Regions from separate parts of the Chryseobacterium cupriresistens genome, predicted to be linked through region 1. Evidence: riboswitches for the same ligand, from Rfam matches in the RefSeq annotation. Region 1 holds a riboswitch; the other holds the start of a gene.

Region 1 (3,153 bases):
TAAAGGCAACGTTGCAGCAGCATTCTGATTTTGAAGTGCATTTGTAGGTCTGTATTTTCCAAAATCATAAATTGGATTTCCGTCAGCATCTAAAACGTAAGTTCCGTCTGCATTTCTTTCATAATAAGGATAGAATGAAGGAATAAACCTTGCGGCATTGATGATATTGCTTGCCTTGGAATCTGAAGAAGTTGGTGCCTGCTGAATACTGTTCGTATAACTTAAGTTTACTCCAACATTCAGCCATCTTTTAACTTCGGAATTAATTTTAAGCCTGGTATTATATCTTTTAAAACCAGATTCAATGGCCATCCCTTTATCATCCAGATAACCAAGGGAAAAGAAGTAATTACTTTTCTCACTTCCTCCGCTGATATCAAGATCCATCTGGTTTCTTGATGCCACTCTCTGTAGAATATCTCTCCAGTCATCATTCCAGAGTGGTGATGCCCCTGACAATAATTTTCCATCTGTTCCCACCGGTTTTGGATAAGCAGTTCCATATGGATTAATTCCAAGGGTAGAAACAAGATTATCTGTTGCCATCTGAGCAGCCTGCTGAGAAGAAACTTTACCGGACTGATATCCGTTTCTTAATGCTTCCCAATATAATTGAAAATATTGATCCGTGTTTACCTGTTCATAATCTTTGACAGCTCTTCCTGAGAATCCCTGGCTGATATTAAAATTTACTCTGGCTTCTCCTTTTTTTCCTGATTTTGTAGTGATGATGATAATTCCGTTTGCCCCTCTTGAACCATACAAGGCACTTGCTGTAGCGTCTTTCAAAACACTGATGGATTCAATATCACTTGGGCTGATAGAGTTAATATTTCCGTCAAAAGGAATTCCGTCTACTACGTATAAAGGATCACTGGAAGCACTGATGGAACCGATTCCTCTGATTCTGATAGTAGAAACCGCACCCGGCTGCCCTGAGGCACTGGTGGTCTGAATCCCTGCAACCTGCCCTTCCAATGCTTTGGTAATATTGGTTACAGGTCTGTTATTGATTTTATCACTGGAAATGGTGGCTACAGAACCGGTATAGCTGTTTCTTTTTGCTTTTCCGTAAGCTACCACTACGACTTCATCAAGCTCCTTTTCATGAAGACTATCTTTTTTCAGTCTGGAATTCTGTGCACTTACACTGGTGACTCCCAGAAAAAAAGCCGCAACCGGAGGTATCCAGGCTTTAGAATTAAATAAATTTTTACTAATCATAATCAATTTTATTTATCATATATTAAAATTTAACCCTTTGCAGAAAAGTCAGCAAAGGGCATCGATAAATACGATAAACCAAATGCTTATTTTTCCTTAAAAGGCTGAACGTAACACCTTGCCCCAAGGGTAGGTTGTTAAGACTTCACAGGGTCAGTTCCCTCCATCTTTCTTTATAAGCCGATCGAAATATGGTTGCAAAGCTAAAAACTTTTAGTCTACAAAACAAGTAGACTTATTATTTTTTCATGATAAATTTTTAATAATTAACATAAAATTTTAATAAAAGCCATAACAATAAGGAGTTGTAAGCTTTATCATTTATTTAAATATGACAAATATCATTATTAAAAACTCAATTGAAACAAATCTACATCACATTGAAATTTTTGGCCATTAATTAAAAAAAGTTTTTAATTTTATGGTATGAGAGTTTTAATCATCAACGGGCCTAATCTCAATCTTTTAGGCACAAGAGAACCGGAAATCTATGGAAATGTTTCTATGGAAAGTTATTTGGAAAATTTGAAATCCGAGTTTCAGGCTCATGATATAAAATATTACCAGTCTAATATTGAAGGCGAGCTTATTAACAGGCTTCAGGAGGATGACTTCGATGCAGTAGTGATCAATCCCGGGGCTTATACTCACTATTCATATGCGATTGCAGACTGTTTAAAAAATATCAGAAAACCTAAAGTAGAAGTTCATATCAGCAATATCTATAAAAGAGAGGAATTCAGACAGAAATCTGTAACAGCAGCTAATACGGATGCAGTCTTATCAGGCTTTGGAATGGATGGGTATCGGTTGGCCTTATTAAGTTTAAAATAACTTATACTTTTTTATTTAACCACGGATTTCACAGATTTTCACAGATGATTATGAAAAATAATTTATGAAGATAAAGGATAAGATTTACTGTAAAAGCATTGGGGTAAATTCCAGACAATTAACAAAAAGAAAATCTTATATCGTTGAAGAAATAAATGCTGAAAATATAAGAATCTGGAATGATGAAGGAAAGCTCAGATGGTATTCTAAGTTTTATTTCTGCTTGGAGAAAGAACCGGAAATTATTTCCATTCATATTGATGATGAAATAGTAGAGGATACTGAATCTGCTATAGAAGTCACCATTGAATTTTCTGACAAAACAAAATATTGGATGACCTTCACTACTCCAAAGTATTTAAATAAAATATTGGACGGAAAGTCTTACTTTTCTTCAAAGCATTTTATGATTATAAAATATCTGACTGAAGAATCAATCAAATCAACAGTCCTGAAACTGGATGAACAGAATCAATTGATTGAAAGTTGTAAAAAATACTAATAAGAAGCCTCATCAGTGATGAGGCTTTTTATATGTTGATTGGTAACTATTAGATAGTCTGTTCCTGCAATTGAGGTCCTGAAGCTACTAATTTTTTACCTTCTTCAGTATCACAATACTGCTCAAAGTTCTTGATATATCTTGAAGCAAGATCTTTTGCTTTTTCTTCCCATTCTGAAGCGTTCTCATAAGTATCTCTAGGATCTAGAATACCTGTAGAAACGTTTGGCAATTCAGTAGGAATTTCAAGGTTCATGATCGGAACCTGAGTTTTAGGAGCATTATCAATAGAACCGTCAATGATGGCATCAATGATTGCTCTGGTATCTTTTAGAGAAATTCTCTTTCCGGTACCATTCCAACCTGTGTTTACCAGATAAGCTTTAGCTCCGTGCTCCTTCATTTTACCGATTAATGTTTTAGAATACATTGTTGGGTGCAATGTAAGGAATGCTTCACCAAATGCTGGAGAGAAAGATGGCTGAGGTTCAGTAATTCCCCTTTCAGTTCCTGCTAATTTTGATGTATAACCGCAAAGGAAGTGGTATTGAGCCTGATCTTCATTCAGGATAGAAACCGGAGGAAGTACTCCG
Region 2 (3,153 bases), on a different contig from region 1:
GCCAGATGAACGGTTTTCGGTTTTTTGAAAATTTCAGATTCTATGATGTTTCTTGTTTTTTCATCCTGTGAAGACGTCACTACGATATTGACTCTGTTTTCTCCTGCTACCTGGTTCAAAAGCAATGGAAAAACATTATTTCTTGCCAGCTCAGCAAAGACTTTATTAAAATCTTCTGCTACAAAACCAATGACAGAAACATTATTGATACTATAGATCTGGGAAACTTTTCCTGACTTTCTTTCTGCTTCAAATTCATCGATAAGACAAGCCACTGCCTTCTCTGCATCATTTTCATGAACCAGGATAGAAATTCCGTTTTCTACGGCCTGCTGAGAGATTACTCCTACACTGATACGCGCCAAAGTAAGCGCTTTAAAAATTCGTCCGTCAATCCCGATTTCTCCCAGGAAATCTTCTCCTTCAAATTTAACGATTGATCTGTTCTTCAAAAATTTTATTTCGTTAGCATTTTTCATTACTTCTATAAAATGTTTTTAATGATATTATTTAATTGTTGATATTCCATTAGGAAGGCATCATGCCCGTGTATAGATTGGATCTCGTGATAAGAAACATCTTTATTTTTCTCTTTTAAGTTTTCAAAACACATTCGGATTTCAGAAGCCGGGAAAAATAAATCTGTATCTACGGAGATCATGTGCATTCGTGCCTGTATGTTCTCCAGTGCTGTATCAGCAGCATTTATATTCATCAAGAGATGATTCATCAATTTGTAAGCTTTTAAACTAAATCTTTCGTTTAGTGCATTACCATGATAAACCAGCCAGTCTTCTGATTCCAGGCGTTGTTTGTCCTGATTATATTGGTTTTGAAATCTGTCATTGAGCGACTGCGGTGTTCTGTAGCACAACATGGCATGAATTCTTGCTTTCTGTAATGGTTCTTCCTTATCATTTAATAAAAATTTCTGAACCAGACACTGTGCATGAAGCCAGTCGTGTGTTCTGTAATCGCAGGCAATAGGAATAAAAATCTCAGCAAGATCCGGCTGCTGGGCAAGCATTTCCCAGGCAATACCTCCTCCCAGAGAGCCTCCTATAATGGCATATAAATTTTTGATCTGTAAAACTTCAAGTCCTTTCAGAAATATCGCAGCGATATCTGAAGGAGTAAAGTCTTCATAATCTTCAATTAAAAAATCGTCGTATCCGTTTCCTGGTATATTGAAGCACAGAACGGTATATTGATCGGTATCAACAATCTGATTTTTTCCCACCAGCTGTTTCCACCAGCCTTTTTCTCCGGATACGTTTGAATTTCCGGTAAGAGCATGATTGATTAAGACAACAGGGGCTGTAAACAGATCTTTCCCAAAAAGCTGATAGCTTAATGAGATATGGTATTCCTTTTGGGAATGAGTTTGATACGTAAGATTAATATAGTTTAGTTCTGTTTTCAATTCTATTAAATTTTAATACAATTGAAAATGCCACAGGAAATGGCTGAAAAGAACTTCAGTAAGTTATCTGTCCAAAATTATTTTGGTAGAACGTAGCACCTTCTTTACTTGCGCAAAGGGTTGCTAAGGTTTCATAGGGTCTAATCCCTCAACCTTTCTTGATAACATTTTCAATATTTGAATGAACGAATGGTGCAAAGGTAGTTCTTTTCTTTTAATTTCAAAAAAAAATTATTTTAATATTTAAAAAAGCCCTTAAATACAAGTATTCCAAGAGTATATTAATAATTATTCAGATGAAAAAAATTGGAATTACTTCTCAAAAAAACTAACTTCGTATGGAAAAGTGATGAGATATGACCGCCGAAAAAGATAGATTACAAGATACCAAATGGAAAAACTGGGGACCTTATGTAAGCAACCGGCAGTGGGGAAATGTACGCGAAGATTATAGCCCGAACGGGAATGCCTGGAATTTCACCAACCATAATAATGCAGAAAGCTATGCCTACCGTTGGGGTGAAGAAGGTATTGCCGGAATTTCTGATGTAAAGCAGCTTTTATGTTTTGCTTTTTCGTTCTGGAACAAGAAAGACAAAATGGTAAAGGAACGATTCTTTGGTTTGAGCAATCCTCAGGGTAATCATGGGGAAGACATCAAAGAAATCTTTTATTATCTGGATAATACACCTACTCATAGTTATATGAAAATGGTTTATAAATATCCCATCAATGAATTTCCTTACGATGAACTTGTTGCAGAAAACGGAAGACGCAGTAAAAAGGAACCGGAATATGAAATTTTCGATACCGGAATTTTCGATAATGATGAATATTTTGATATTTTCATTGAATATTGCAAGGCCGATCACAATGATATTCTTGCCAGAGTAACGGTCTGTAACCGAAGTCAGCATGAAGCACCTATTCTGGTAGCGCCTACTGTATGGTTCAGAAACAACTGGAAATGGGGATACAACACCTATAAGGCAGAGCTTAATGCTTCTCATGACGGAAGTATCAATATTGGACACGACAGTATCTCCATTAAAAAACTTTATTCCCGAAATACCAATGCACAAAGCGTATTTTGTGATAATGAAACCAATACTTCTAAGCTTTACGGAGCTCCTGCAGGTGAAAATACATATTTCAAAGATGGCATCAATCATTTTATTACCCACCAGGCAAATACGATTAATCCCGCAAAGAAAGGGACAAAAGCTTCTTTCCTGATCGATGAGCTTATCGGAGCCGGAGAATCAAAGGTTTTTGAATTCAGATTGTGCCCGGATGAAGCCGATGAGCCTTTTGAAAACTTTGATGAAATTTTCAATACCCGGCAGACTGAAGCTGAAGAGTTTTATCAGGAAATTCAGAGTGATACCGTTAACGAAGATGAGAGAAATGTACAGAGACAGGCTTTTGCCGGGCTTCTCTGGAACAAACAGTTTTATCATTATAATATCGGAAAATGGCTGAAAGGTGATCCTAATTTTGAAGCGCCAAGAAATTTCAATGAATATGTAAGAAATACAGAGTGGAATCATCTGCATAACAAGGATATTATTTCCATGCCTGATAAATGGGAATATCCATGGTATGCAACGTGGGACCTGGCGTTTCACTGTGTTCCTTTTTCCATCATCGATGCAGAGTTTGCCAAGGGACAGCTGTTACTGCTTACGAAAGAATGGTATATGCACCCTAACGGACAGCTTCCTGCCTAT

The links. Region 1 has a riboswitch for S-adenosylmethionine ahead of ACLI50_RS16335 (SusC/RagA family TonB-linked outer membrane protein). Riboswitches for the same ligand answer to the same signal wherever they lie in the genome.
Region 2: linked by a shared signal. The riboswitch ahead of ACLI50_RS21620 (alpha/beta fold hydrolase) and the one ahead of ACLI50_RS16335 (SusC/RagA family TonB-linked outer membrane protein) in region 1 are both predicted to bind S-adenosylmethionine.

Annotation. Positions count from the first base shown of each region.
Region 1 is NZ_JBKKJT010000005.1:418,457-421,609, reverse strand. Features, by position in the region: gene ACLI50_RS16335 (SusC/RagA family TonB-linked outer membrane protein) at 1-1,224, opposite strand, end outside; SAM riboswitch class I at 1,308-1,406, opposite strand; gene ACLI50_RS16330 (type II 3-dehydroquinate dehydratase) at 1,651-2,058, shown strand; gene ACLI50_RS16325 (hypothetical protein) at 2,123-2,560, shown strand; gene pckA (phosphoenolpyruvate carboxykinase (ATP)) at 2,610-3,153, opposite strand, start outside.
Region 2 is NZ_JBKKJT010000012.1:108,352-111,504, reverse strand. Features, by position in the region: gene ACLI50_RS21625 (ACT domain-containing protein) at 1-479, opposite strand, end outside; gene ACLI50_RS21620 (alpha/beta fold hydrolase) at 485-1,423, opposite strand; SAM riboswitch class I at 1,484-1,591, opposite strand; gene ACLI50_RS21615 (MGH1-like glycoside hydrolase domain-containing protein) at 1,780-3,153, shown strand, end outside.